Regions from separate parts of the Streptomyces sp. NPDC051183 genome, predicted to be linked through region 3. Evidence: riboswitches for the same ligand, from Rfam matches in the RefSeq annotation. Region 3 holds a riboswitch; each other region holds the start of a gene.
The links. Region 3 has a riboswitch for thiamine pyrophosphate ahead of AB0M99_RS06085 (thiamine ABC transporter substrate-binding protein). Riboswitches for the same ligand answer to the same signal wherever they lie in the genome.
Positions count from the first base shown of each region.

Region 1 (6,589 bases), on a different contig from region 3:
CTTGACAACTACCGAAGCCCAGAGCGGGTGTCGAGTTCGATTCTTGATCGGTGACCCGTCCAGTCCGGTCACTGCGGCGCGTGAGGCTGAGGAAGACGTGCCGCTAACGCTGTCCACTCGCATCGCCGTCACGTTGAACGAGCTGGAAAAGCTGCGGGACGTCACCGGCGTCGAGAGCCGCTTCGAGACTGGTCACGTCAATCTCTCGGTCTTCCGCTTCGATGACGAGATGATCGTGACCCCGATTCTGGCGCGCAGAGTCGGGCACGATTCCCCGATGATGCACCTGCGACGCGGCCAGACGGACGGCATGTTCGACCGCTTCGCGGCACACGTCGAGGAACTGTGGAGCCGAGGACGCGACATCAGGAAGACCACTAACGATGGCCAGGCGTGACTACGAAGACGACCCCACCGCCCCTGAGGCCAACAGCCTCGTACCGGCCGCTTCGGCGGTCGTCGTAGACGAGAGCGGAAACGTGCTGTTGCAGAGGCGCACAGACAACGGGATGTGGGCCCTACCCGGCGGCAAAATGGATCTAGGCGAGACCATCGGAGACTGCGCGGTCCGTGAGACGTTCGAGGAGACCGGAATCACCGTCGAGATCACGGGCATCGTCGGGACCTACACGAACCCGGGGCACGTGTTCGCCTACGACGACGGCGAGGTCCGGCAAGAGTTCTCCATCTGCCTGCTGGGCCGACCCACCGGGGGAGCGCTACGCACCTCGGACGAGTCGTTCGAGGTGGCTTGGTTCGCTCCGGATGCCATAGACGCCCTCCCGATGGTGCCAAGCATCCGCAAGCGCATCAACGACTGGAGAGCCGGACAGGGCCCCTTTGTCCGTTGACGCCAACGGATTCTGGACGCGCCAGAGCCCCGGTTCCAGACTGCGGAACCGGGGCCGTGTGCTTCGGGACGGTCTACCGTCAGAAGATCAGTGCGCAGAACGACCAAGGCTGACCGACGACTCCCCCCGGAATGCCGTCGGTCAGCCTCATGTGCGCAGGTCAGTCAGCCAGCGGCAGGTACAGCCGGTTGCCTGTGGCCGCGAACTCCGCCGACTTGCTGAGCATCCCCGCCTGGATCTCCTCATCCGTGGCCGAGTCGTCCCCGCCGAACTGCTCTGTGATGCTTCTGCTGATCTTCATCGAGCAGAACTTCGGCCCGCACATGGAGCAGAAGTGCGCGGTCTTGGCCGGCTCGGCCGGGAGGGTCTCGTCGTGGAACTCCCGGGCCGTGTCCGGGTCGAGGGCCAGGTTGAACTGGTCCTCCCAGCGGAACTCGAACCGCGCGTCCGACAGTGCGTCGTCCCACTCCTGGGCGCCCGGGTGACCCTTGGCCAGGTCAGCGGCGTGCGCAGCGATCTTGTACGTGATGACACCGGTCTTCACGTCGTCGCGGTTGGGCAGGCCCAGGTGCTCCTTGGGCGTGACGTAGCAGAGCATCGCGGTGCCCCACCAGGCGATCATCGCGGCGCCGATGCCCGAGGTGATGTGGTCGTAGGCGGGCGCGACATCCGTGGTCAGCGGGCCGAGCGTGTAGAACGGCGCCTCCTCGCAGATCTCCTGCTGGAGGTCGATGTTCTCCTTGATCTTGTGCATCGGGACGTGGCCCGGGCCCTCGATCATGGTCTGCACGTTGTGGCGCTTGGCGATCGTGTTGAGCTCGCCCAGCGTCTTCAGCTCGGCGAACTGCGCGGCGTCGTTGGCATCCGCGATGGATCCGGGGCGCAGGCCGTCACCCAGCGAGTACGTGACGTCGTACGCCGCGAGGATCTCGCAGAGCTCCTCGAAGTTCGTGTAGAGGAAGTTCTCCTTGTGGTGCGCCAGGCACCACGCGGCCATGATCGAGCCGCCGCGCGAGACGATGCCGGTCTTGCGGCGGGCGGTCAGCGGCACGTACGGGAGCAGCACGCCGGCGTGGACCGTCATGTAGTCGACGCCCTGCTCGGCCTGCTCGATGACCGTGTCCTTGTAGATCTCCCAGGTCAGATCCTCGGCACGGCCGTCGACCTTCTCCAGCGCCTGGTAGAGCGGCACGGTGCCGATCGGCACGGGCGAGTTGCGCAGCACCCACTCGCGGGTGGTGTGGATGTTGCGGCCGGTCGAGAGGTCCATGACCGTGTCGGCGCCCCACTTGGTCGCCCAGGTCATCTTGTCGACCTCCTCCTCGATGGAGGAGGTGACCGCGGAGTTGCCGATGTTGGCGTTGACCTTCACCAGGAAGCGCTTACCGATGATCATCGGCTCGATCTCCGGGTGGTTCACGTTCGCGGGAAGCACCGCACGACCTGCGGCGATCTCCTCGCGGACGACCTCGGGGGAGACGTTCTCGCGGATCGCGACGTACTCCATCTCCGGGGTGATCTCGCCCCGGCGGGCGTACGCGAGCTGCGTGACGGCAACGCCGCCGCGGCCGCGGCGGGGCTGTCGCGGGCGGCCCGGGAAGACCGCGTCGAGGTTCTTGAGGCCACCGCGGGGCGAGGTGTGCTTGATGCCGTCGTCCTCGGGGCGCACGGGGCGGCCCGCGTACTCCTCGGTGTCGCCGCGGCCGATGATCCAGTTCTCGCGCAGGGGCAGCAGGCCCCGGCGGACGTCGGTCTCGATCTGCGGGTCGGTGTACGGCCCGGACGTGTCGTAGAGCGTCACGTCCTTGCCGTTGGTGAGGTGGACCTGGCGGACCGGCACCCGGATGTCCGGGCGGGAGCCCGCCAGGTATCCCTTGTGCCAGCCGGGCTGGCGCTCGGTCTGGCCGTCGGTGTCCTGGCTGACGGCAGGCGTGCGTGCGTCCTGAATGGTCATGAGACCTGATCTCCCTACGCCGGCATTACCCGGTAACAGGTTCGGCGGTCGACGCAGCCTCTTCCCGTACGCATTCACTGCGCGTACGGTGATCAGCGCCCTCTCAGCCCGGTGCTCCGAGCTCCCGCGTTGTGCAAAGGTGCCCCCACGCTAGCGTCATGTGTGGCGTGCTGAACAGTGGGCCCCCTCATCTGTTGCGATGATCTACCGGTGACGTCCTCGCCGCAGCCTCCCGCCGAGCCCACTGACCCCACGGGTCACACAGGTCATGCCGACCATGCGCATGCGGGCCCCGGGCACTCACACGGGCACTCCCACAGCCACGGTCCGGCGGCCCCCGTCTCGAAGCACCTGCGCAAGGTGATCGCGGCCGTGCTGATCCCCTTCGCCACCGCCGTCTTCATCGGCATGGTGGTGCTCTGGCCGGGAGGTGCCCCCGCCCACGAGCGCTCCGGGGTGGGCTTCGACCGCCAGACCCAGCAGGGCAAGGTCGTCTCGCTGGCGCGGGTCGACTGCAAGTCCGTCAACGCCTCCCAGGTCCCGACCACCGGCGACACCTCCACGCCCGAGGGCCGCGAGGCACAGGCCGCGCAGACCGGTGAGTGCAAGAAGGCCACCATCGAGGTCGGCACCGGGCCGGACAAGGGCCGCACCTTCATCGAAATCGTCCAGCCGGGCGCACCACGGCAGTTGAAAGACGGTCAGGAGGTGGTGGTCGCCTACGCACCGGACGCCCCCAGGGACCTCCAGTACTCCGTGATCGACGTGAACCGGAAGTTCCCGATGGCGCTGCTCGCCGGGATCTTCGCCGTCGCGGTGGTCCTGGTCGGCCGGATGCGGGGGCTGTTCGCGCTCATCGCGCTCGTCGTCAGCTTCGGCGTACTGACCCTCTTCATCCTCCCGGCGATCCTGCAGGGTTCGAACCCGCTGGTCGTTGCGGTGGTCGGGGCCAGCGCCATCATGCTGATCGCGCTCTACATGTGCCACGGTCTGACGGCTCGTACGTCGGTCGCCGTCCTGGGCACGCTCGTCTCACTGCTGCTGATCGGCCTGCTGGGCTCGCTGTTCATCGGCTGGGCGTTCCTCAGCGGCAACACCGACGACAACACGGGGCTGATCCACGGGCTCTACCCGAACATCGACATGAGCGGTTTGCTGCTCGCAGGCGTGATCATCGGATCGCTGGGCGTGCTCGACGACGTGACGGTCACCCAGACGTCGGCGGTCTGGGAACTTCACCAGGCCGACCCCGCGATGGGCCCCCGCGGCCTGTACCGGGCGGGCATCCGGATCGGGCGGGACCATATCGCGTCAGTGGTCAACACCCTGGTGCTGGCATACGCGGGAGCCGCGCTGCCGTTGCTGCTGCTCTTCTCGATCGCGAACAGCAGTATGGGTTCCGTGGCCAACAGCGAACTGGTGGCGGAGGAGATCGTACGAACCCTCGTGGGCTCGATCGGCCTGGTGGCCTCGGTGCCCGTGACAACGGCGCTGGCCGCACTGGTGGTTTCTGCCGACCGACCGGGATCCCCGGCCACCGGGGCGGCTCCGGGGCCGGCCCGCGGCGGCCGGGGCCGGCGTCGCAAGCGCTGAAGGATGAGTGGTGGCCCGTTGCGCGGACCGGCGTGCACGGTTGGTCGGACCGTGCGCGCCACCCGTCGTCGGGAGCGGCAAGTCGGTGCACTCAGCGCGTCGGCACGCTGAGCCGGTGGTGCGTCTGATCAGCCGGCGTCGGCCGGTATCGGCCTGTGTCGGCCCGCGTCAGCCCGCGTTCTGCTCGTTCTGCTGCGACTCGGCCAGGATCTTGCCGAGCGCCTCGTCCAGGTTCTCCTCGAAGTCGCCCAGGTTTCGCTCCTGACCGAGCGGAACCAGCCGATCGGTGCGGTCGAGGAACGCGACGAGCGGCGCCGCACTGGCACGGAAGAGTGCCCGGTCGGCCCCGACCTGGAGCCTGATGTGGACGTCCGACAGTTCCTCCGGGTCGGTGGGGGCGATGTGTACGTCGCCGTCACCGCAGGGCTTGTTGATGCCGTCCAGCAGTAGTTCCCGGCCGAACGCCCAGGTCACGGGCGCATCTCCGGGAAGGTGGAAGGTCAGGCGGATTGCGTAGGGGTCACGAGCGTCGTACCGGAGCTCCACCGGGATCCGGAACGAGAGTTCCTCGGAAACGAGGAAGCTCATCATGACCTCTGCCTGTACCGACTCGCGCATTGCCTACCCCGCTGTTGTGGAAGTGGCCAGGAATGATCCCCCAGGGCCCTCTTGACAAGAGTGGTGGAAGCGCCAGCAGATCACAAGGAGTGAGTTTTCAGATACTGATAGAGAACGAGAGGGTGCTCAACAGCGCGCCTACTTCACTCCGTAGCCGATCAACCGCATAGAGCAAGCGGGCTTCCTGGTGCAGTGGGAGAGAAATGGCCATGGTCGCAGCAGTGTCACCCGCTGTAATCGGGATCGCCGCGCACACCGTGCCCAGCGCGTACTCCTGACGCTCGGTCACCGGCTGCATCCGCTGGAAGGACGCGATGCGCTGCTCCAGCGCCCGCTGATCGGCCACGGTGTACGGGGTGATCGCCTCGACGGGGTGGCGGTCGAGGTAGTCCTTGCGCGTCTTCTCGTCGAGCTGGCCGAGCAGGCACTGCCCGATGGCGTGCGCGTGGCCGGTCTCGCGGAAATCGGCCCACTCCTCGCAGGCCGGGTTGGCCGGGGTGTCCGAGACGCCCACGACCTCGATCTCACCCTCGCGGTAGACCGCGAAGTAGACGGGGGCCCCGACCGCGTCGCGGAAGTGCGCGAGGGAGTCGAGGATCATGCTGCGACGTTTCTGCTGGAGTCCACCACCGGCCAGCCGTCCGGCGGCGTCGCCCAGGACGAACACGCCGCTCTCCCGGCGCAGGTAGCCCTCGTGGGTCAGAGTGCGCAGCAGGTGGTACGCAGTGGGAAGCGGGAGCCCTGCCTCGCGCGCCAGTTGCTTGGCCGGAGCTCCCTCGCTATGGGAGCCCACCGCTTCGAGCAGTCTCAACGCCCGCTGCACCGAACCGATCAGCGTCGGCACACCGGCATTGTGAACCGAAGACAAAGCTCACCCCCAGGCGTGGCGGCAGGCCGTGGGGGGCCCGCCCTGCGGGGGCCGCCCCCGCGTATGCCGTGGCTCCTGGGGGTCGTGCTCGGTGAGTTGCTTTACAGAACCGCGGGTCGAGGCGGCATTACCGGCTTTCGGTGCCCAGGTAACGGCACAGATTGCCACTCTATCCGCCGATTCCAGCGATGTGAGCGGTTTAGCGTGTCACGTTCCCTCACCTGGGTTAATCCCGTTACCGACCGGCTTGGGCCGATCTACCACTCGCTGGACGAGGACTTCGAGCCGCTGCCGCTGAACTTCTTCACGAGGAAGACCAGGCCGCCGACCAGGGCGACGAAGAGCAGGACGTTGAAGGCGAATCCGATCAGCGTCGCCAGGATGTGGGTGATCACACCGCCGAAGACGAGAATCACCAGCAGCGGAACGGCGACCCACTTAACCCACCAGGGCATGCCTGCGAATGTCTCTCGGATGCCGTTCATGTTCCTCAACCTCTTCCTCGTCCGTGACTTCCTGCTTCGATGCTAGGAGCCCACGGACGCCCGCGGGGGCCCACAAGCCCCCGCAGTCCCCTGACCCGCCCCCTAGGGGGATCAGGCGCACAACCCTCATTCCGGCCCCCGCCGCTCACGCCTCCGGCGGGGAGAAGACCACCATCACCTTCAGGTTCTCGGTGATGTGGTGGAACTTGTGCGGGACCCC
Region 1 covers NZ_JBFBBA010000020.1:186-6,774, forward strand. The annotation lists gene AB0M99_RS19005 (hypothetical protein) at 44-397, shown strand; gene AB0M99_RS19010 (NUDIX domain-containing protein) at 384-851, shown strand; gene thiC (phosphomethylpyrimidine synthase ThiC) at 1,012-2,805, opposite strand; TPP riboswitch at 2,800-2,943, opposite strand; gene AB0M99_RS19020 (YibE/F family protein) at 2,983-4,398, shown strand; gene AB0M99_RS19025 (SsgA family sporulation/cell division regulator) at 4,567-5,016, opposite strand; gene AB0M99_RS19030 (helix-turn-helix domain-containing protein) at 5,114-5,851, opposite strand; gene AB0M99_RS19035 (DUF5326 family protein) at 6,142-6,369, opposite strand; gene AB0M99_RS19040 (cupin domain-containing protein) at 6,515-6,589, opposite strand, start outside.
Region 1: another riboswitch for thiamine pyrophosphate. It lies ahead of thiC (phosphomethylpyrimidine synthase ThiC); the one in region 3 lies ahead of AB0M99_RS06085 (thiamine ABC transporter substrate-binding protein).

Region 2 (11,660 bases), on a different contig from region 3:
AAGCTGTACGACACCTCCGGCCACATGGTCTGGATCGGTGAGCGCACCCGCCAGCTGGACCACGCGCACATCGAGTTCTGCTCGCAGATCGCCAACCCGATCGGCATCAAGCTCGGCCCCACCACCACGGTGGACGAGGCGCTCACGTACATCGACCGCCTGGACCCCGAGCGCGAGCCGGGCCGGCTGACGTTCGTCGTCCGCATGGGTGCCGACAAGGTCCGCGAGAAGCTCCCCGAGCTCGTCGAGAAGGTCACCGCTTCGGGCGCGACCGTCGTCTGGGTCACCGACCCGATGCACGGCAACACCTTCGAGGCGGCCTCCGGCCACAAGACGCGCCGTTTCGACGACGTGCTCGACGAGGTCAAGGGCTTCTTCGAGGTCCACAAGGACCTGGGCACGCACCCGGGCGGCATCCACGTCGAGCTCACCGGTGACGACGTCACCGAGTGCGTGGGCGGCGGCGACGAGATCTTCGTCGACGACCTGCACCAGCGCTACGAGACGGCCTGCGACCCGAGGCTCAACCGCAGCCAGTCCCTGGACCTGGCGTTCCTGGTCGCGGAGATGTACCGCGACCAGTAGGGATCAGTCAGTAGGTTCATACGGCGCTGGGGCGCGGATCGATGTGATCCGCGCCCCAGTGCCGTATCCGGGTCTTTTAGGGAACCCTAAGTTTGGGTAGGGTTAGGTAAGCCTCACCGAATAGGGGATGGCTCGCTCGACCATTCCGCTCAGGGAGGTGAACCGCGTGTACGTCTGCTCTTGCTTCGGGATCACCGACAAGCAGGTCAAGGATCACGCGGCCGCCGGTGCCTGCACCCCCCGCCAGATAGCCTCGGCCACCAAGGCCGGAACCGACTGCGGCTCCTGCGTGCGGACCATCCAGGGCCTCCTCGGCCGCGGGGCCTGCCCGCGCCGGGAACTGCTGGAGAAGGGCAATGCGGCGGCCGTGCTCGCCGCCGACCCCCTGACCGCGGAGCCGGAGCCGGCTCTGGTCGAGGCCGCCTAGCCCGTCGGTCGCCCGGCCCGGCGGTCCGCGCCGGTCTAGCTGGGCTGCTCGATCAGCTGTGCGATGTAGAGCGCCTCACCGATGCTCTCGATGAGCTCCAGCTGGGTGTCGAGGTAGTCGATGTGGTGCTCCTCGTCCTCCAGGATCTCCTCGAACAGCCGCGCCGAGGTGACGTCGCCCTTGCCGCGCATGACCTCGATGCCGCGCTTGAGGCGGTCGATGGCCTCGACCTCGACCTGCCGGTCCGCCTGGAACATCTCGGTGAGGGTCTGGCCGACCCGCACGTGGAAGAGGCGCTGGTAGTTCGGCAGACCGTCGAGCATCAGGATGCGCTCGGTGATCTTGTCCGCGTGCTTCATCTCATCGATGGACTCTTCACGCGTGTACTTGGCGAGCTTGGTCCAGCCCTTGTTGTCCTGGATCCGGTAGTGGAGCCAGTACTGGTTGATGGCCGTGAGCTCGCCGGTCAGCTGCTCGTTGAGAAACTCAAGGACCTCGGGGTCGCCCTGCATTGCAGAGGCTCCTTCCAGGCAATGTCAGCTATGTGACGGGGCAGGTGCGCGCATCCTTGCACCGCCGCAAGGGGCCGTCCAGTAAGTGCCTCCTTAGTGGGAGTTGCCGTGACTTGCCCGAATCGGGCCGAACCTGGTCATGACCACCCCGGCAAGTCTGTCACCATGGAGTCATGGGTCAGCCGGAAAGCCGGGAATCTCCGGGGTCAGAGCAACTGGAGCTCCCTCCCGGGCAGCGGTTGCAGCGGGGCTGGCCGGTCACCCATTACGGGCCCGTGCCCAAGTTCAAGCCGGACCGCTGGGAGTTCCGCGTATTCGGCGCGACGGCCGACGGCGAGAAGCACTGCTGGAACCACGAGGAGTTCACGGCCCTGCCGTTCGACTCGGTCGTGGCGGACCTGCACTGCGTGACGAAGTTCAGCATGACGGGTGCCGAGTGGGGCGGTGTGCTCACCCGCCGGATCCTCGAACTTGCACCCCCGGCCCCGCAGGCCACCCACGTGATGGTGTGGGCCGAGTACGGCTTCAGCTCCAACATGCGACTGGCCGACTTCGCTTCCGAGCGGGCCCTGTTCGCCACCCACCAGGGCGGTGAACTGCTCACCGCCGAGCACGGTTTCCCGCTGCGGCTCGTGGTCCCGCACCTGTACGCCTGGAAGGGCCCCAAGTGGGTGCGCGGCATCGAGTACATGACCGCCGACCGGCGGGGCTTCTGGGAGGAGCGGGGCTACCACAACATCGGCGACCCCTGGCGCGAGCAGCGCTACTCGTACCAGGAGGAGCCGGGGGACGGCCCCGAACTCTGATCCCGCCCGGGGTTCAGTGGTGGTACCGGTGGACGACCGCGTGGCCCTTGCCGCGGCCGATCATCCACTTGTTGACCGGGGTCGTCACGACGAACGCGAAGGCGAGCGAGAGGGCGAGCACGGTCCAGAACAGCGGCTCCGAGAGGTGTGCGTCCATCGCACCCGGCCATGTGGCGATCACGCCGTTGTCGACCAGTTCCATGACGGCGATCGAAAGGGTGTCCGCCGCGAGCGCCACCCGGACGGCCGTACGGAAGTCCACTCCGGCGGCCAGGATCCCGCGCAGTGTGAGCGCGTAGCCGAAGAAGAAGGCCAGGACGATCGCCAGGGCCATCGTCGGCAGGTTCCCCCAGCCCAGTGCGGTGCCGATGACCATCCCGAGCACCTCGCCGATGGCGCATCCCGTGAGGCAGTGGAGGGTGGCCCGTGCGGCCATGGCCCAGCTGACCTTGCCGGCGCCCGTGTGGTTCCCGTGTGCGTGCTGGTGCTGGTGTGCGTGCTGGTGTGAGTGCTCGTGCGTGTGCTCGTGCTCCATGACGACCCCCAGGTGGGAATGGCGTACAGCGGCTCTGCCGATATGACAGAACCGTATACCCCCCTGGGGTATTCCTCAACGGGTCACCCGAGCTCGCGCAGCTCCTTCAGCAGGGCGATGTCCGCCGCGTGTCCTTCCTTGCCGCCCGGCGTCTCGATGATCAGCGGCACGCCCTCCATCGCGGGATGCGTGAACAGCTCGGCGAAGGCGTCCCGCCCGATGTGGCCCTGGCCGATGTTCGCGTGCCGGTCCTTGTGGGCGCCCACGCCCTCCTTGGAGTCGTTCGCGTGCACCAGCTTCAGCCGGCCCTCGCCCACCGTCTCCACCAGCAGGTCCAGCGTCTGCTTCGCCCCGCCCGGCTCCGCCAGGTCGTGCCCCGCCGCGAAGATGTGGCAGGTGTCCAGGCAGATCCCGAGCTTCGGATGGTGGTCGAGCGCCTCGAAGTACGGGCCGAAGTCCCAGGTCCGCGAACACAGCGAGGAACCCTGCCCGGCCGTGGACTCCAGCAGCAGGAACGGGTCGTCGTCGTGCGTCAGCTCGTCCAGCAGCGGCAGCATGTGCTCCCTGACCTGCGCGTACGCCGCCTCGCGCGGCCGACCGCCGGTCGCCGAGCCGGTGTGCACGACCACCCCGAGCGCGCCGATCTCCCGGCCGCGGCGCAGCGAATGCCGCAACGACTCCACCGACTTCTCCACCGTGGCCTCGGTGTGCGAGCCGAAGTTGATCAGGTACGGCGCGTGCACGTACGCCGGTACGGAAGCGGCCGCGCACTGCTCGCGGAAGAGCTCGTCCTGCGCGGGATTGCCGACCGGGGTGGCCCAGCCGCGCGGATTGGCGACGAAGACCTGGACGGCCTCGGCGCCCATCTCGCGGGCGTACGTCATCCCGACCGAGGCGAGCCCGCCCGCGACGGGGATGTGCCCGCCCACTGGATTGCGGCCCATTGAATTGCTCATGGCGTGCGCTTACAGCCCCTTGGTCCTGATGGTGATCGTGCCGCCCTCGGGGGCGTTCTGGCCGCCCGGTACCGACTGGGAGTCCACGGTGTTGCTGAAGGACAGGAAGGGCCGGTCCACCTTCACCTTGAAGCCGGCCGCCTCCAGCGCCTTGCGGGCCGTGTCCACGTCCTGGCCGGTCACGTCCGGCACCGGCAGCTGGCGGGGGCCCTTGGACACGGTGAGCGTCACCGTGTCACCGGCGGCGGCCTGGGTGCCGGCGCCGACCGACTGACCCGCGACCGTGCCCGCCGGCGAGGGGGAGTTGACCTGGTCGGGAGCCGTCTCCACCTTCAGCCCGAGGCTCTCCAGGGCCGCCCGGGCCTGGTCCACGCCCTTGCCGGACACGTTCGGGACCGGCACCGGCCGGCCCTTGCTCACCACCAGCGCGACCGCCGTGTCGGGGGCCCGCTTCTGGCCGCCCGCCGGGTCGGAGCTGATCACCGAGCCCTGGGCCACCTCCTGGCTGAAGGCCTGCGTGACGATCCCGGGCGCCAGACCGGCGGACGTCAGCTCGGCCTTGGCCGCCTCCAGCGGCTTGCCCTTGAGGTCGGGCACCGGGATGACCTGGGGGCCGCGGGAGATGGTCAGGACCACCGCCCCGTTGCCGCGGATGCGCTTGCCGCCCGGGGGATCGGTGTTCATCACCGTCCCGCGGTCGAAGGCGTCGCTGAACTTCCGGTCGACCCGCTTCACGCCGAGGCCCGAGGCGGCCAGCTGGGCCTTGGCCTGCGCCTCGGTCTTGCCCAGCAGGTTGGGGACCTGGGTGAACTGGCCGACGCTGATGTACCAGACGCCCGTACCGAGACCCAGGGCCAGCAGGACGCCCGCGATGACCAGCAGCGTGCCGCGGCGCGGTCCGCGCCGCCTGCCCGGCGCCGGGGCCGGGGCGGGGGGCAGGACCGGCGGCACCGCCAGCCGGGAGGTGTGGTTCACGGACTGCTGCCGGTCCGCCACCGGGCGCGGGATCACGCTGGTGCGGTCCTCGGCGGCGGTCCGCACCTCGGCCGTCGCCTGCGGCGGTACGGCGTCCAGCTCGGCGTCGCTGAGCTGCGCGCGGGCCTCGATGGCCAGGCCGAGGAGGGCGGCGGCGTCGTAGGGGCGCAGCTCGGGGTTGCGGGCGGTCGCGGTCAGGGCGAGCTGGTCGAGGCAGGCGGGCAGCCCGGGGACGGCGGCCGACGGGGGCGGGACGTCCTCGTTGAGGTGCTGGAAGAGCACCTGGGCGGGGGAGTCGCCGGTGTGCGGCTTGGCGCCGGTGAGCATCTCGTACAGGACGACACCGCAGGCGTAGACGTCCACGCGGGTGTCGGTGACGCCGTTCTCGATCTGCTCGGGCGCGAGGTAGGAGACGGTGCCGAGGACGGAACCGGTGGTGTTGGTGACGGAGTCGACGGACCGGACCAGCCCGAAGTCGGCGACCTTGACCCGGCCGTCGTCGCCGATCAGGACGTTCTCGGGCTTCATGTCCCGGTGCACGAACCCGGCCCGGTGCGCGGCGCCGAGCGCGGCGAGGACGGGTTCGAGGATGTCGAGGGCGGCCCGCGGCTGGAGGGCGCCGCGCTCGCGGAGCACGTCGCGCAGGGTGCAGCCGGAGACGTACTCCATGGCGAGGTACGTGTACGGGCCGTCGGTGCCCTGGTCGAAGACGGCCACCACGTTGGGGTGGGCGAGGCGGGCGACGGACTTGGCCTCGCGGATGAAGCGGTCGACGAAGGCGGCGTCGGCGGCGAGCGCCGGGTGCATGACCTTCAGCGCGAGGACGCGGTCGAGGCGGGTGTCGACGGCCCGGTAGACCGTGGCCATGCCGCCGGCCGCGATGCGGGCGTCGACGCGGTAGCGGCCGTCGAGCACGCGCCCGACGAGGGGGTCTTCCAGGGTCGTATCCACCCGGCCGATTCTACGAGCGCGGCATGTCCCCCCGGACCGGGTGGTCCACCCTTGCAGCGCACCTGTGACTTCTCCGGCTCGACGCGCCGCCCGCGAGGCCCGGTGCGGGGCCCCGGGCGGGGCTCCGCCCGGGCCCGGACCTCGAACGCCGGACGGGCTGGAACCACCCGCCCCGCCAGGGGCGCCGCGAGGTCAGAACGCCGGGCGTTCCGGGTCCAGGGCGGCGCGGCCCTCCGTCGGGGAGGAGGGGTCCGCGAAGCGGCGCTGGGGGATGCGGCCCGCGCGGAAGGCCAGCCGGCCCGCCGAGACGGCGTCCCGCATGGCCGCCGCCATCAGCGCGGGGGACTGGGCCCGGGTGACGGCCGAGGCCAGCATGACCCCCGCACACCCCAGCTCCATGGCCAGGGCGGCGTCCGAGGCCGTACCGGCGCCCGCGTCCAGGATCACCGGGACCCCGGCCCGCTCCACGATCAGCTCGAAGTTGTGGGGATTGCGGATCCCCATCCCCGACCCGATCGGAGAGCCCAGCGGCATGATCGCCGCGCAGCCCACGTCCTCCAGCTTCCGCGCCAGCACCGGATCGTCGTTCGTGTACGGCAGCACCGTGAAGCCCTCGTCCACCAGGACCTCCGCCGCGTCCAGCAGCTCGACCCCGTCCGGCAGGAGGGTCCGCTCGTCCGCGACGACCTCCAGTTTGACCCAGTCCGTACCCAGGGCCTCCCGCGCCAGCCGCGCCGTCAGCACGGCCTCGCCCGCCGTGAAGCAGCCCGCGGTGTTCGGCAGGACCGCGATGTCCAGCTTCGAGAGCACGGACAGGACCGAGCCCTGGACCGTCGGATCCAGCCGGCGCATCGCCACCGTGGTGAGTTCGGTGCCGGAGGCGACCAGGGCCCGTTCCAGGACGTCCAGGCTCGGGGCCCCGCCCGTACCCATGATCAGGCGGGAGGAGAAGGAGCGGCCGCCCAGCAGGAAGGTGTCGTCGCTCATGCCCCTCAACCCCCCTGGACCGCGGTGAGGATCTCGACCCGGTCGCCGTCGCCCACCGCGGTGGCGGGCCACTGGCCGCGCGGGACCACGGTCTCGTTGAGCGCGGCCGCGACCCCGGACGGGGCGGTGGTCAGCGCGGCGACCACCGTGTCGAGGGTGGTGCCGGCGGCGACCTCGCGCGGCTCGCCGTTGACCGAGACGGAGACGGAGAGGGTCATGCGTACGACTCCTGACGGGTGAGGGCGAAGCGGCGCGGGGTGAAGGGGCGTGCGATCTCCGGCAGTTCGCCGGTGGTCAGCAGCTCCGTCATGACGTCCCCGGTCAGCGGGGTCAGCAGCACCCCGTTGCGGTAGTGCCCGGTGGCGAGGTGGAGGCCCGGCAGTTCGGTCGGGCCGAGCAGCGGCGCGTTGTCCGGTGAGCCCGGCCGCAGTCCCGCCCGCGTCTCGGTGAGCGGGAGCTCGGTGATGCCGGGCACCAGCTCGTGGGCGTCGCGCAGGAGTTCGTAGACCCCGCCGGCGGTGACGGTGGTGTCCCAGCCGAGCTCCTCGCTGGTGGCGCCGACGACCAGTTCGCCGTTCTCGCGCGGGACCAGGTAGATGTGGCTGCCGCGCACCACGGCCCGTACCGTCCGGGACAGGAACGGCGCGTACGCGGGAGGCACGGACAGGCGCAGCACCTGCCCCTTCACCGGCCGTACGGGGGGCACCGCCTGCGCCGGTACGCCGGCCAGCCGGCCGCTGAGCGAGCCCGCGGCCAGCACCACCTGGTCGGCGAGCAGCTCCGTACCGCCGTCGAGCCGCGCACCGCCGGCCCGGTCGGCGGTGACGAGCAGCCGCTCGGCGCCCGCCCGGTGGATGTCCACCCCGGCCCGCTCGCAGGCGGCCAGCAGCGCCGCCGCCAGCCGGCGGGGGTCCACCTGGTGGTCGCCGTCCACGCGCAGGCCGCCGCGGACACCCGGGGCCAGCATCGGCTCCAGGCGGCGGCACTCGCGCCCGGTCAGCCACTCCGACTCCAGGCCGCAGCGGCGCTGCAGGGCGTGCAGCTCGCGCAGGTGGAGGCGGTCGTCGGCGTCGAGGGCCACGGCGAGGGTGCCGCAGGCCCGGTAGCCGATGTCCAGCCCGCCGCTCGCGTCGGCGAGTTCGGCGGCGAACTCCGGGTAGCGCGCGGCGGAGGCGAGGTTCAGCCCGAGCAGGGTCTCCTCGCCGTAGTGCAGCTCGGTGACGGCGGCGAGCATGCCCGCCGCGACCTGGGCGGCGCCGCCGCCGGGCGCCGGATCGGCGAGCGCGGTGCGCAGCCCCGTACGGGCCGCGCGCCAGGCGGTGACCAGGCCGATGATCCCGCCCCCGATGACGAGGACGTCGTATCCCGGTTTTCCGCTTCTTCGGTATGCGTGCATGGGCGTCCAGCCCCTCCCTTCGCCGGCATGACCCGGATCAGGTTCGTACGGTCGGAGGCCGGCCAGCCTCCCTCTCAGCCCGGTGCGCCCGGACTCCCGCGATAGGTACGGTGGCCAGACTAACCCCGCCGCCGAAGCCGGGTAAGGCTGCCTCCCCGTCTCGCCCCCCACCCCCTAACCTGGGCGGCGTGAGCGAGCAGACGGAAGAGACTGACAGCGGCGTCGTCATAGTGGGCGCCGGAATGGCCGGGGTGCAGACGGCGGTTGCCCTCCGGGAGCAGGGCTACACCGGCCCCGTCACGCTGCTGGGTGCCGAACCCCACCAGCCCTACGACCGCCCCCCGCTCTCCAAGGCGGTGCTGCTCGGCAAGGCCGAGGACTCGGCGTTCGACATCGACTTCGAGGCGCTCGGCATCGAGCTGCGGCTGGGGACGACGGTCACCGGGCTGCGGGCCGCCGAGCGGCTGCTCGACACCGAGGCGGGTCCCGTCCCGTACGGGGTGCTCGTGCTGGCGACGGGCGCCGAACCGGTGACCCTCCCGGGCGCGGAGGGCGTCCCCGGGGTGCACCTGCTGCGCACCCTGGACGACGCGGCCCGGCTGAAGCCGGTACTGGCCTCGGCCCCGGCGGTCGTGGTCGTCGGGGCCGGCTGGATCGGCGCCGAGTTCACCACGGCCGCACGCGAGGCGGGCTGCGCCGTCACGGTGGTCGAGGCGGCGGACCGGGTCCTCGCGGGGGCGCTGCCCGCCGAGGTCGCGGCCCCGATGGCGCGCTGGTACGGGGAGGCCGGGGCCGAGCTGCTCACCGGCGCAAAGGTGGCCGCGGTCGAGGCCGGCCGGGTGCTCCTCGCGGACGGCCGCGAGCTGCCGGCCGGCGCGGTGGTCGTGGGCATCGGGGCCCGCCCGGCGACGGCGTGGCTGGCGGGGTCGGGGATCGAGCGGGGCGCGGACGGCTCGGTGACGGCCGACGCCCACCTGCGCACCTCCCTGCCGGGGGTGTACGCGGTCGGCGACTGCGCGTCGTTCCCGTCGGGCCGGTACGGGGCCCGGCTGCTCGTGCACCACTGGGACAACGCGCTGCAGGGCCCCCGGGCCGTCGCGGCGAACATCCTGGCGGGGGAGCCCGTACGGGTGTACGACCCGGTGCCGTACTTCTGGTCGGAGCAGTTCGGGAGGTTCGTGCAGTACGCCGGCCACCACGGCGGGGCCGACGCCATGCTGTGGCGCGGCGACCCGGCGGAGCCGTCCTGGTCGGTGTGCTGGGTACGGGACGGGGCGCTCGTGGCGGTGCTGTCGGTGGGCCGCCCGCGCGACCTGGCGCAGGGACGCAAGCTCATCGAGTCCGGGGCCGCGGTCGACCCGGCCAAGGTCGCCGACCCCGCCACGCCCCTCAAGGCGGCCACGGCGTAGTCCCCGGCAGCCCCCCGACCCCCGGGAGGGGGCCGGGGAGACCCGGACGGGGCGGCTCGGGTACCGGGGGCGAGTCCGAGATGGCAGGCTTGTGCCCGTGACCGAGATTGACGCAAAGATCGACGCCCTTGTCCCCGCCTGGCTGTACCTCCCCGACATCGCGGAGATGCTCGACATCGAAGTGACCCGGGTCCGCCAGCTGGTCAAGGAAGGTCAGCTGCTCGCCGTGCGCCGCGGCGAGAACCGCTCCCTCCAGGTACCCGCCCCGTTCATCGACGGCGACAAGGTCGTCAAGGGCCTGGTCGGCCTGCTGACGGTGCTCCGCGACGACGGCTTCTCCGACGCGGAGATCCTGGAGTGGATGTTCACCGCCGACCCGACCCTGCCCGGCACCCCCGCCCAGGCGCTGAGCGAGAATCGCGGCACGGAGGTGAAGCGCCGCGCTCAGGCGCTCGCCCTCTGAGCGCTTGAGCTGAGACACGATCCATCCGTGGTGTACGGGCGGGGGCGTACGCGCCGTCCGGCCCGTACACCGCGTACCGCTTACCACCCGGGGGTACCCATGTCCGCCAATGCCCAGCTGTCCGACGCCCGGCTCTACCTGTGCACGGACGCCCGCAAGCGGCAGGGCGACCTCCCCCGGTTCCTGGACGCGGTGCTCGCCGGAGGCGTGGACATCATCCAGCTCCGGGACAAGGGCATGGAGGCCGGCGAGGAGCTGGAGCACCTCCAGGTCTTCGCCGACGCCGCCCGCCGGCACGGCAAGCTGCTCGCGGTCAACGACCGCGCCGACGTCGCGCACGCCATCGACTCCGACGTCCTGCACCTCGGCCAGGGCGACATCCCCGTCCCCGCCGCCCGCGCCATCCTCGGCGGGGACGTGCTGATCGGCCGGTCCTGCCACGCGGAGTCCGAGGTCGACGCCGCCGTCGCCGAGCCGGGCGTGGACTACTTCTGCACCGGCCCCTGCTGGCCGACCCCCACCAAGCCCGGCCGGTACGCCCCCGGCCTCGACCTCGTCCGGTACACCGCCGCGCTCGCGCAGGACCGGCCCTGGTTCGCCATCGGCGGGATCGACGGTACGAATCTGGACGAGGTCCTCGACGCCGGCGCCACCCGCGTCGTCGTCGTCCGCGCCATCACCGAGGCCTCCGACCCGGGCGCGGCCGCGGCCGACCTGGCCAAGCGGGTCCGGGCGCGCGTCAGCGGCTGAACGTCCGGGGCGTGTCCAAAAACGTGTCCAAGGGATGGACTGGGCTTCGGTGTCCGCCGGGCCGCGTCTAACCTGCCCGTATGGCCCTTGGTACCGCTTCCACCTGGTCGGATCGTGCACACACGGTCCGCGACCTCCTCGCGTCCGGGCGCTCGTACTCCTTCGAGTTCTGGGCCCCCAAGACGGAGAAGGGTGAACGCAACCTCTGGAACGCCCTGCGCCGGGTCGAGGCGGTATCCCCCAGCTTCGTCTCCGTGACCTACGGAGCCGGCGGCTCCACCCGCGGCGGCACGGTCAAGGCCACCCAGGAGATCGCCTCCGACACCACCCTGACCCCGGTCGCGCACCTCACCGCCGTGGACCACTCGGTCGCCGAGCTGCGCAACGTGATCGGACAGTTCGCCGACGCGGGCATCCGGAACATGCTCGTCGTGCGCGGAGATCCGCCGGGCGACCCCATGGGCGAGTGGGTGGCGCACCCCGATGGCGTCCACTACGCAGCCGATCTGGTCCGGCTGGTCAAGGAGTCCGGCGACTTCTGCGTCGGCGTCGCGGCCTTCCCCGAGATGCACCCGCGCTCCGACGACTGGGACACGGACATCCGGCACTTCGTGGACAAGTGCCGTGCGGGAGCCGACTACGCGATCACCCAGATGTTCTTCGATCCGGAGAATTATCTGCGGCTGCGCGACAGCGTCGAGAAGGCGGGCTGCGAGACCCCGATCATCCCCGAGGTCATGCCTGTTGTGGCCGTCAAGCAGCTCGACCGGCTTCCGCAACTCAGCAACGCAGTCTTCCCCGCTGCTGTGAAAGAGCGCATGCTCGCCGTCAAGGACGATCCGGCCGCTGTACGCTCCATTGGCATCGAGTTCGCCACGGAGTTCTGCGCGCGGCTGCTGTCCGAGGGT
Region 2 covers NZ_JBFBBA010000004.1:214,015-225,674, forward strand. The annotation lists gene AB0M99_RS05420 (class II 3-deoxy-7-phosphoheptulonate synthase) at 1-585, shown strand, start outside; gene AB0M99_RS05425 ((2Fe-2S)-binding protein) at 752-1,012, shown strand; gene bfr (bacterioferritin) at 1,048-1,524, opposite strand; gene AB0M99_RS05435 (sulfite oxidase-like oxidoreductase) at 1,698-2,330, shown strand; gene AB0M99_RS05440 (DUF4396 domain-containing protein) at 2,344-2,865, opposite strand; gene AB0M99_RS05445 (deoxyribonuclease IV) at 2,949-3,821, opposite strand; gene pknB (Stk1 family PASTA domain-containing Ser/Thr kinase) at 3,831-5,747, opposite strand; gene AB0M99_RS05455 (thiazole synthase) at 5,940-6,734, opposite strand; gene thiS (sulfur carrier protein ThiS) at 6,740-6,952, opposite strand; gene thiO (glycine oxidase ThiO) at 6,949-8,130, opposite strand; TPP riboswitch at 8,128-8,240, opposite strand; gene AB0M99_RS05470 (FAD-dependent oxidoreductase) at 8,319-9,539, shown strand; gene AB0M99_RS05475 (Rv2175c family DNA-binding protein) at 9,637-10,002, shown strand; gene thiE (thiamine phosphate synthase) at 10,102-10,752, shown strand; gene metF (methylenetetrahydrofolate reductase [NAD(P)H]) at 10,833-11,660, shown strand, end outside.
Region 2: another riboswitch for thiamine pyrophosphate. It lies ahead of thiO (glycine oxidase ThiO); the one in region 3 lies ahead of AB0M99_RS06085 (thiamine ABC transporter substrate-binding protein).

Region 3 (11,660 bases):
GACTCGAAGCCGGGCGAGAAGGCCGCTGCCGAGCCGCTCGCCGAGTGGGAGCGCGACCTGCTCGAGGGCGACAAGAAGGCTGACGACGCCGCCGAGGCCGCTCCGGCCGAGGCCCCGGCCGCCGAGGCCGAGGTCGTCGCCGAGGCTCCGGCCGCCGACGCCGAGCAGGCCTGACCCACTGAGAGCGCCCGGCGTTCACGCGCCGGGCACTCACAGCACGGACGATGACGGCGGGGGCGCCGCGCCACGAGCGCGGCCCCCCGTCGCACCCGTAGATCTACGACTTCGAGAGAGAATCACAGACTCATGGCGAACTACACCGCCGCTGACGTCAAGAAGCTCCGCGAGCTCACCGGCGCCGGCATGCTGGACTGCAAGAACGCGCTGGTCGAGTCCGACGGCGACGTCGACAAGGCCGTCGAGGCGCTCCGTATCAAGGGTCAGAAGGGCGTCGCCAAGCGCGAGGGCCGTTCTGCCGAGAACGGTGCCGTCGTCTCCCTGATCGCCGACGACAACACCTCCGGTGTCATCGTCGAGCTGAAGTGCGAGACGGACTTCGTCGCCAAGGGCGAGAAGTTCCTGGCCGTCGCCAACCAGCTGGCCGCGCACGTCGCCGCCACCTCCCCGGCCGACCTCGAGGCGCTGCTGGCGTCCGAGATCGAGCCCGGCAAGACCGTCACCGCTTTCGTCGACGAGGCCAACGCCAACCTCGGCGAGAAGATCGTCCTGGACCGCTTCGCGCAGTTCACCGGCGGTTACGTCGCGGCGTACATGCACCGCACCATGCCCGACCTGCCGTTCCAGATCGGCGTCCTGGTCGAGCTCGACAAGGAGAACGCCGAGGTCGCCCGCGGCATCGCGCAGCACATCGCCGCGTTCTCCCCGCGCTGGCTCTCCAAGGAAGACGTCCCGGCCGACGTCGTCGAGTCCGAGCGCCGCGTAGCCGAAGAGGTCACCCGCGCCGAGGGCAAGCCCGAGGCCGCGCTCCCGAAGATCGTCGAGGGTCGCGTCAACGGCTTCTTCAAGGACAACACGCTCCTTGGCCAGGCGTACGCCCTGGACGCCAAGAAGTCCGTCCAGAAGGTCCTGGACGAGGCCGGCGTCACCCTGGTGCGCTTCTCGCGCATCAAGGTCGGCATCTGAGTCCGTCCGTACGCGACGGACACCGGACCCCGGTAGGGTCTGAGGCAGTCGTCCGCGCTCGCGCGAGGCGACCGCAGATCTGACGAGGAGGCCATTGCCGTAGAGGGAACCGCAAGGACCCACCGGCAATGGCCTTCTTCGTATGTGCACGAGGAGATCTCCATGAATCAGGGCGTGGACCCCCACACCGCTTCCGACGACAAGAGCGACCAGGACAAGAAGGGCCGCCGCTTCATGCTGAAGCTGTCGGGCGAGGCCTTCTCCGGTGGCGGAGGACTCGGCGTCGACCCCGACGTCGTCCACGCCATCGCGCGTGAGATCGCCGCGGTGGTCCGCGACGGCGCGGAGATCGCCGTCGTGATCGGCGGCGGCAACTTCTTCCGCGGCGCCGAGCTCCAGCAGCGCGGCATGGACCGGGCCCGGTCCGACTACATGGGCATGCTCGGCACGGTCATGAACTGCCTCGCCCTCCAGGACTTCCTGGAGAAGGAAGGCATCGACTCGCGCGTCCAGACGGCCATCACCATGGGCCAGGTCGCGGAGCCGTACATCCCGCTGCGCGCCGTGCGCCACCTGGAGAAGGGCCGCGTCGTGATCTTCGGCGCGGGCATGGGCATGCCCTACTTCTCCACCGACACCACGGCCGCCCAGCGCGCCCTGGAAATCGACGCCGAGGCCCTGCTCATGGGCAAGAACGGGGTCGACGGGGTCTACGACTCCGACCCGAAGAAGAACCCGGAAGCGGTGAAGTTCGACGCCCTGGAGTACGGCGAGGTGCTTTCCCGCGACCTCAAGGTCGCCGACGCCACCGCCATCACCCTGTGCCGCGACAACAAGCTGCCGATCCTGGTCTTCGAGCTGCTCGCCGAGGGCAATATCGCCCGCGCCGTCAAGGGTGAGAAGATCGGCACGCTCGTGAGCGACCAGGGCACCCGGGCCTGAGCCCGTCGCTGCCGGGCCGCGGCCTGCAGGGCCGAGCCCGTACCGCCCGCCTGAACCATCCGTATCTGACATGCAGGAGCACGTGGTGACCGAAGAGATCCTCCTCGAGGCCGAGGAGAAGATGGAAAAGGCCGTCGTCGTCGCCAAGGAAGACTTCGCCGCGATTCGCACCGGCCGTGCGCACCCGGCGATGTTCAACAAGATCGTGGCGGAGTACTACGGCGCCATCACGCCCATCAACCAGCTCGCCTCGTTCTCGGTGCCCGAGCCGCGCATGGCCGTCGTGACCCCGTTCGACAAGAGCGCCCTGCGCAACATCGAGCAGGCCATCCGCGACTCCGACCTGGGCGTCAACCCCAGCAACGACGGCAGCATCATCCGGGTGACCTTCCCCGAGCTGACGCAGGAGCGCCGCAAGGAGTACGTCAAGGTCGCGCGCACCAAGGCCGAGGACTCCAAGGTCTCGATCCGCGCCGTCCGCCGCAAGGCCAAGGACGCCCTCGACAAGCTCGTCAAGGACAAGGAAGCCGGCGAGGACGAGGTGCGCCGCGCCGAGAAGGAGCTCGACGACACCACCGCGAAGTACGTCGCGCAGGTGGACGAGCTCCTCAAGCACAAGGAAGCCGAGCTCCTCGAGGTCTGATGAACGACTCTCCCTGGGCCACGGAGCCGGTTCCGGCGGGTCCCGCATACGATGCGCTGGTGGGCCCGCAGACTCGGCCCATGCCCATCGTGCCCGATGCCGCCGGCCGTGACTTCGACGACCGGGAAGCACGCGATCGGGGGGCCGCCGCTGACGGCGGCCCCCCGTTCCGCGCCGAGACGCCGCCGCAGGAGCCCATGCCCAGCCCCCCGCCCCCGCCTTCGCAGGCACCGCAGGACGCCTCGCCCCCGCCGCAGAAGAAGCGCGCCGGGCGGGACCTGCGTGCCGCCATAGGGGTCGGTGTCGGCCTGGGCGCAGTGATCTTCGCTTCGCTGTTCATCGTCAAGGCGGTCTTCGTCGGCGTCATCGTCGTCGCGGTCGTCGTGGGCCTGTGGGAGCTGACCTCCCGGCTCCAGGAGAAGAAGGGCGTCAAGGCGCCGCTGGTACCGCTCGCGGTCGGCGGCGCGGCGATGGTCATCGCCGGCTACGTCCGGGGGGCCGAGGGCGCCTGGGTTGCCATGGCCCTGACCGCGCTGGCGGTCCTGGTCTGGCGGATGACCGAACCGCCCGAGGACTACCTCAAGGACGTCACGGCGGGTGTCTTCGCGGCGTTCTACGTGCCCTTCCTGGCCACGTTCGTCGCGATGCTGCTCACCGCCGACGACGGGCCGCAGCGCGTCGTCACCTTCCTGGTCCTGACCGTGGTCAGCGACACCGGGGCGTACGCGGTGGGCTGGCGCTTCGGCAAGACGAAGCTCGCTCCGCGCATCAGCCCCGGCAAGACCCGCGAGGGCCTGTTCGGTGCGGTGGCCTTCGCCATGGTCGCCGGCGCGCTGTGCATGGAGTTCCTGATCGACGGCGGCTCCTGGTGGCAGGGCCTGCTGCTGGGCCTCGCGGTCGCGGTCAGCGCCACGCTGGGAGACCTCGGCGAGTCGATGATCAAGCGGGACCTGGGCATCAAGGACATGGGCACGCTGCTGCCGGGCCACGGCGGGATCATGGACCGGCTCGACTCGCTGCTGCCGACCGCACCGGTGGTGTGGCTGCTGCTGGCGGCGTTCGTCGGCACCGGCTGACCTGCGGAAAGGCGTCCGTACAGGTCGGGCGGTTACTCTTGAGAGGCGCGCTGCTTCTGCGGCGCGCCTTTCGTCTTACAAGGAGTACCTGCCATGGCCCGCCCTGTTCCGGGAGAGCTCACCTTCGTCGCACCGCGCGGAGCCAAGAAGCCGCCCCGGCACCTCGCCGACCTCACTCCCGAGGAGCGCCGCGAGGCGGTCGCCGCGATCGGTGAGAAGCCGTTCCGGGCCAAGCAGCTTTCGCAGCACTACTTCGCCCGGTACGCGCACGACCCGGCCGAGTGGACCGACATCCCGGCGGGCTCCCGCGAGAAGCTCCAGCAGGAGCTGCTGCCGGACCTGATGTCGGTCATCCGGCACATCTCGTGCGACGACGACACCACCCGCAAGACCCTGTGGAAGCTGCACGACGGCACGCTCGTCGAGTCCGTGCTGATGCGCTACCCCGACCGGGTGACCATGTGCATCTCCTCGCAGGCCGGCTGCGGCATGAACTGCCCGTTCTGCGCCACCGGCCAGGCGGGCCTCGACCGCAACCTCTCCACCGCCGAGATCGTGCACCAGATCGTCGACGGCATGCGCGCCCTGCGCGACGGCGAGGTCCCGGGCGGACCGGCCCGGCTGTCGAACATCGTCTTCATGGGCATGGGCGAGCCGCTCGCCAACTACAACCGCGTCGTCGGTGCCATCCGGCGCCTCACCGACCCGGAGCCCGACGGCCTGGGCCTGTCCCAGCGAGGCATCACCGTCTCCACCGTCGGCCTGGTCCCGGCCATGCTGCGCTTCGCCGACGAGGGCTTCAAGTGCCGCCTCGCCGTCTCGCTGCACGCGCCGGACGACGAGCTGCGCGACACGCTGGTCCCCGTGAACACCCGCTGGAACGTCCGCGAGGTGCTCGGCGCGGCCTGGGAGTACGCGGAGAAGTCCGGCCGCCGGATCTCCATCGAGTACGCCCTGATCCGCGACATCAACGACCAGGCCTGGCGGGGCGACCTGCTCGGCAAGCTGCTCAAGGGCAAGCGCGTACACGTCAACCTGATCCCGCTGAACCCGACCCCGGGCTCGAAGTGGACCGCTTCGCGGCCCGAGGACGAGAAGGCGTTCGTCGAGGCCATCGCCCGCCACGGCGTGCCGGTGACCGTACGCGACACCCGCGGCCAGGAGATCGACGGCGCGTGCGGACAGCTCGCCGCCTCCGAGCGCTAGGTTTCGGTCAACAGCGCTCGTATTCGGCCACGGGGTACCCTGTGGCCGAACCAATTTCATATTCCGACAGGGGAGCGCCACAGCGCTGAGAGTGCGGTATCCGTCATCCGCAGACCCTCTGAACCTCGCCCCGGTCATTCGGGGTAGGAAGTTCGGTCACCACTCAAGCTGTTGCGCCCTGCCCGGCGTCCGCTCCGAGAGAGCGCCGGGCGGGGCCGCGTCTTCTCCTGGTCATCCCAGGAGGAATCACCAGTGAGCACCACCAAGAAGATCGCGGGTGCCGCGCTCGCGGCCGCGCTGGGCGTCACCACGCTCAGCGCCTGCGGCGGCGGCGACGCCAAGGACAAGTCCGCGGGCGCGAGCGACGCCCCCAAGTCCAAGACGGTCACCCTCGTCTCCCACGACTCCTTCAACGTGACCGACACGGTCCTCAAGGAGTTCGAGCAGCAGAGCGGCTACACCGTCAAGGTGCTGAAGTCCGGGGACGCGGGCGCGGCGCTGAACCAGGAGATCCTCACCAAGGGCTCCCCGCGCGGCGACGTCTTCTTCGGTGTCGACAACACGCTCCTCTCGCGCGCCCTCGACAACGGCATCTTCACGCCGTACGAGGCCAAGGGCCTGGGCGAGGTCAAGGCGGAGTACGTGCTCGACAAGGAGCACCGGGTCACCCCGATCGACTCCGGCGACATCTGCGTCAACTACGACAAGGCCTACTTCGCCGAGAAGAAGATCGCCCCGCCGCAGACGCTGGACGACCTGATCAAGCCGGAGTACAAGAACCTGCTGGTCACCGAGAACGCCGCCACCTCCTCGCCCGGCCTCGGCTTCCTCCTCGCCTCCGTCGGCAAGTACGGCGACGACGGCTGGAAGGACTACTGGAGCAAGCTCAAGGCCAACGGCGTCGAGGTCGTCGACGGCTGGGAGCAGGCCTACAACGAGCGCTTCTCCGGTTCCGCGGGCGGCAAGAAGGCCAAGGGAGACCGGCCGCTGGTCGTCTCGTACGCCTCCAGCCCGCCGGTCGAGGTGCTCTACGGCGAGCCGCAGCCGGCCGAGGCCCCCACGGGCGTCGCCACCGGCACCTGCTTCCGCCAGGTCGAGTTCGCGGGTCTGCTCAAGGGAGCCAAGAACGAGGAGGGCGGCAAGGCGCTCCTCGACTTCCTGATCGGCAAGAAGTTCCAGGAGGACATGCCGCTGCAGATGTTCGTGAACCCGGTGGTCAAGGACGCGAAGCTGCCGGAGCTGTTCACGAAGCACGGAGTGGTGATCGAGAAGCCGGAGACGGTCGCGCCGGACAGCATCGCCAAGAACCGTGAGCAGTGGGTCAAGGCATGGTCCTCGCTCGTCGTGAAGTAGTACGGGAGAGCCCGAAGGAGAGCGTCCGGGCCACGGCCGTCAGGCTGGGCCTGATGGCCGTCCCGCTCGCCTTCTTCGGGCTGTTCTTCGCGTATCCCGTCGCCGCGATCGTCGGGCGCGGGCTCAGGACCGACACCGGCTGGCAGTTCGGCCGGATCGGAGAGGTGCTGGCCCGGCCCGACATCGCCGACGTGCTCTGGTTCACCACCTGGCAGGCGCTCGCGTCCACCGCGCTCACGCTCCTGATCGCGCTCCCCGGCGCGTACGTCTTCGCGCGCTTCGAGTTCCCCGGCAAGCAGTTGCTGCGGGCGCTGGTGACCGTGCCGTTCGTGCTGCCGACCGTGGTGGTCGGCACCGCCTTCCTGGCGCTCGTCGGGCGGAACGGTCTGCTGGACGAGCTGTGGGGGATCCGGCTGGACACCACCGTCTGGGCGATCCTGCTCGCGCACGTCTTCTTCAACTACGCCGTGGTCGTACGCACCGTCGGCGGGCTCTGGGCGCAGCTCGACCCGCGTCAGGAGGAGGCCGCCCGGGTGCTGGGGGCCGGGCGGTTCGCGGCCTGGCGGCGGGTGACGCTGCCCGCGCTGGCCCCGGCGGTGGCGGCCGCCTCTCTGATGGTCTTCCTGTTCACCTTCACCTCCTTCGGGGTCGTGCAGATCCTCGGCGGGCCCTCGTACTCCACCCTGGAGGTGGAGGTCTACCGGCAGACCGCGCAGCTCCTGGACCTGCCGACGGCGGCGGTCCTGACGATGGTTCAGTTCGCGGCGGTCGGCGCCATCCTCGGGGTGCACGCCTGGACCGTGCGCAAGCGGGAGACCGCGCTGCGCCTCGTGGACCCGGGTCGCACGACGCACCGGCCGCGCGGGCTCGCGCAGCGCGGGCTGCTGGGCGCGGTGCTGCTGACGGTGGCGCTGCTGATCGTGCTGCCGCTGGGCGTGCTGGTGGAACGGTCCTTCGACGCGCCCGGCGGGTACGGGTTCGGTTTCTACCGGGCGCTCCAGGAGGTGGGTGCGGGCGGCGGAACGTTCCTGGTGCCGCCGCTGGAGGCGATCTGGAACTCCCTGCAGTACGCGCTCGCCGCCACCGCCATCGCCCTGGTGATCGGGGGGCTCGCGGCCGCGGCGCTGACCCGGCGCGGGGGCCGGTTCGTGCGCGGGTTCGATGCGCTGCTGATGCTGCCGCTGGGGGTGTCGGCGGTGACGGTGGGCTTCGGCTTCCTGATCACCCTGGACGAGCCGCCGCTGGACCTGCGGACCTCGTGGATCCTGGTGCCGCTGGCCCAGGCGCTGGTGGGGGTGCCGTTCGTCGTACGGACCATGCTCCCGGTGCTGCGGGCCGTGGACGGGCGGCTGCGGGAGGCCGCCGCCGTGCTCGGCGCGTCCCCGCTGCGGGCGTGGCGGGAGGTGGACCTGCCGCTGGTGCGGCGGGCGCTGCTGATCGCCGCCGGGTTCGCCTTCGCGGTGTCGCTGGGCGAGTTCGGGGCGACCGTCTTCATCGCCCGGCCGGACCACCCGACGCTGCCCGTGGCCGTGGCGCGGCTGCTGGGGCGGGCGGGGGAGATGAACTACGGGCAGGCGATGGCCCTGAGCACGATTCTGATGCTGGTGTGCGCGGTGTCCCTGCTGGTGCTGGAGCGACTGCGACCCGACAAGACCTCGGGAGAGTTCTGATGACGCTGCTCCGGCTGGAAGGGGTGTCGGTCCGCTTCGGCGAGCGCGCCGTCGTGGACTCCGTCGACCTGGAGGTCGCCGAGCACGAGATCGTGTGCGTGCTGGGCCCGAGCGGCAGCGGGAAGTCGACGCTGCTGCGGGTCGTCGCCGGGCTCCAGCAGGTGTCCGGGGGCCGCGTCCTGCTCGGAGGGGCCGACCAGGCCGGCGTACCGGTGCACCGGCGCGGAGTCGGCCTGATGTTCCAGGACCACCAGTTGTTCCCGCACCGGGACGTGGGCGGGAACGTCGCCTTCGGCCTGCGGATGCGGGGTTCCTCGAAGGGGGCGTACGAGGCCCAGGTCGCGGAGCTGCTGGAGCTGGTCGGGCTCCCCGGAGCCCGGGGCAGGGCCGTGGCCTCGCTGTCCGGGGGAGAGCAGCAGCGGGTGGCGCTGGCGCGGGCGCTGGCCCCGTCGCCGCGGCTGCTGATGCTGGACGAGCCGCTGGGACAGCTGGACCGCGGGCTGCGGGAGCGGCTGGTCGTGGAGCTCCAGGGGCTGTTCTCCCGGCTGGGGACCACCGTGCTGGCCGTCACGCACGACCAGGGGGAGGCCTTCGCACTGGCCGACCGGGTGATCGTGATGCGGGACGGGCGGATCGCGCAGGCCGGGACCCCGCTGGAGGTGTGGCAGCGGCCGGCCTCCGAGTTCGTGGCCCGGTTCCTGGGCTTCGAGAACGTGGTCCCGGCCGTGGTGTCCGGCGGCGCCGCGGCCACCGCGTGGGGCAAGGTCCCCGTGCCGCCCGGGTCCCCGGAGGGGGAGCAGCGGCTGCTGATCCGGCCCGCCGGGGTCGTCCTGGGGCCGGAGGGCCTCGCGTGCGTGGTGGAGTCCCGTACCTTCCGCGGCACGCACGTCGCGCTGCTGCTGCGCCCGGAGGCGGGTCCCGTGCTGGAGGCCGAGTGCGGCCTGGCGGGGGCGCCGTCGGTGGGCGACCGCGTCGCGGTGACCTTCACCCCGTCCGAGGTGGTCGTGCTCCCGGCCGCGAACTAGTCGAGGATGCGGTCGCAGGCGATCGGCAGGTGGCGCGGGCCGCGCAGGACCGCGTTCTGCCGGTAGGGGGGCGGGTCCTCCAGGAGCCGGGGGTTGTCCAGCCGGCGGGCGAGCTCGCTCAGCGCCAGCTGGGCCTCCAGCCGCGCCAGCGGCGCCCCGAAGCAGCTGTGGATGCCGCTGCCGAGTCCGAGGTGCTGGATGTCCTTGCGGTCCGGGTCGAAGCGGTCCGGGTCCTCGAACCGCTTCGGGTCGCGGTTGCCGGAGGCCAGGATCAGCCACAGGGACGCGCCCTTGGGGATGGAGACCCCGGCGACCTCGATGTCGGCCAGCGTGCTGCGCTGGGGCAGGAGCTGGACCGGAGGCTCGTAGCGGAGCAGCTCCTCGACCATGGGGACGGCCAGGCCCGTGTCCTCGCGCAGCCGCTGGAGCACGTCCGGGTGGCGCAGCAGGGTCAGCATCCCGTTGGTGATGAGGTTGACCGTGGTCTCGTGGCCCGCGATCAGCAGGAGCGCGGAGGTGCTGAGCACCTCCATCGTCGTCATCGCGCCGTCCGGTCCGTCCGCCGTCGCCAGATGGGACAGCATGTCGTCACCGGGGCTCTTGCGGCGCTCCTCGATCAGCCCGGCCAGGTACATGCCGAGCTCCATCCGCACATCGGTGGAACCCTTGTGGCGCTGCGAGGGGTCGGCGTCCGGGTCGGGGTCCAGGCTCGCGGCGAGGGCGTCCGCCCACACGTGGAAACGCGGCTCGTCCTCGGGCGGCACGCCCAGCAGCCGGCAGATCACCGAGACGGGGAACGGGTAGGAGAACTGGTCGACCAGGTCGATCCGGTCCAGACCGTCCGCGGAGGCGATGCCGTCGATCAGCCCGGAGACGATGCCCCCGAGCTCGCCGCGCATGTCGTGGACCCGGTGCGGGGTGTGCGGCGGGCCGAACGGGCGGTTCGTCATCCGGCGCAGCCGGTCGTGCTCCGGGGGGTCGAGGTTCAGGAAGGCGGGCGGCAGCGCCGTGTCCTCCTCCTCGGCCTGGGCCAGCGGGTCGGCCGCCGTCGGCGTCAGATTGCGGCGGTCGGAGCTGATCCGCGGGTCGTGGAGGAGGCTCTGGATCTCGTAGTAGGTGCTGACGACGTACGGTCCGTCGCCCTCGTGGGACACCGGCGTCTTGCGGAGCTCCTCGTACAGCGGATACGGATCGGCACGGTTCGCGTAGTCGATGATCTCCCGCAGGATGGCTTGTGTCATGACAGGTCCTCGATCAGTGGTGCGCGGGGGTGAACGTCATCCGCCGGTCGGCCGGCGAGTAGCCGCTGAGGGTGATCGTCGGGCCGTGCGTGGGCACTGACGGGTCGGGGAAGTCCGCCGGCATCGGCTTGTGGCCCTCCGGCCTGCGGTCCACGGTGGCGAACGGCGGCGGGAACGGCGCGGTGGTCTCGATCAGGTGCTGGTAGAACGGCAGCCAGCGCGAATGGTCGAAGGTGACCGCGCCGATGACCCGCCCCTGGTACCCGTACACGCCGGTGAACCTGCGCTCGTCGCGCGAGCCCTGTGCGATGAGGATCTCCGTCCCCATCGAGGGCACCCCGACGGACTTGATGTTCACGCCGAACTGGGACGACCAGAAGGCCGGGACCCACACGTGGGGGCGGCGGTCCATGCCCTCGCTGAGCATGTTGTGCGCCGCCGTCTCGGCCTGGGCGACGGCATTGCCCCAGTGCTCCAGGGACAGGAACTGGTACCCGAAGAGCGCGTGCGGGGAACGTGCCACGTCACCCGCCACGTAGATGTCGTCGGTGACGATGCCCCAGATGTCGAAGGCCCGGCAGCCCGCGTCGCAGGCGATGCCGCGCGGACCCGCACCCAGACCGGACCCGGAGAGCCACTCGGTGTTGCGCTGCGCGCCGAGCGAGACGACCACCACGTCGGCCTCGACGGTGGCGCCGTCGGACAGGTGCGCGGCGCGGAACCGCCCGGAGGGATCGCCCTCCAGCCCGGTCACCATGACACCGGTGCGCAAGTCCACTCCGGCCTCGCGGTGCATTCCGGCCGCGACCTCCCCGATGACCCCGCCGAGCGCGCCGACCAGGGGCGCGTCGCCCCGTTCGGCGACGGTGACGGGCAGATCGCGCTCACGGCAGGCGGACGCGATCTCCGATCCGGTGAATCCGGCCCCGATGACGAGCACCCGGCGCGGGCCGGCGGCGAGACTGCGTGCCAGAGCGGCGCCGTCGTCCCGGGTGCGCAGGACGAAGACGCCGTCCAGCGCGCCCTCCTCCTCGTTCGGCCACGGCCGGGCCCGCACTCCGGTGGCGATCAGCAGCCGGTCGTACTCCACCGCGTCACCGTCGGCGAGGAGCACCCGTCGGCCCGCCATGTCCAGGCCGGTGGCGGGGACGCCGAGGCGCCACTTGGCGTCGATGTCCCGGCGGCGCGGGAGCGCGGTACGGTCCGCGGTCGCCTTTCCCAGCAGGACCTGCTTGGACAGCGGGGGCCGGTCGTACGGCTCGTAGGGTTCGTCGCCGATCATCGTCAGCGAACCGGCGAAGCCCTCCTCGCGCATGGTCTCCGCCGCCCGCAGTCCGGCCAGCGAGGCGCCGACGACGACG
Region 3 covers NZ_JBFBBA010000005.1:90,239-101,898, reverse strand. The annotation lists gene rpsB (30S ribosomal protein S2) at 1-174, shown strand, start outside; gene tsf (translation elongation factor Ts) at 307-1,143, shown strand; gene pyrH (UMP kinase) at 1,306-2,085, shown strand; gene frr (ribosome recycling factor) at 2,171-2,728, shown strand; gene AB0M99_RS06095 (phosphatidate cytidylyltransferase) at 2,728-3,804, shown strand; gene rlmN (23S rRNA (adenine(2503)-C(2))-methyltransferase RlmN) at 3,898-5,010, shown strand; TPP riboswitch at 5,069-5,178, shown strand; gene AB0M99_RS06085 (thiamine ABC transporter substrate-binding protein) at 5,263-6,363, shown strand; gene AB0M99_RS06080 (iron ABC transporter permease) at 6,417-8,033, shown strand; gene AB0M99_RS06075 (ABC transporter ATP-binding protein) at 8,033-9,058, shown strand; gene AB0M99_RS06070 (cytochrome P450) at 9,055-10,299, opposite strand; gene AB0M99_RS06065 (FAD-dependent oxidoreductase) at 10,313-11,660, opposite strand, start outside.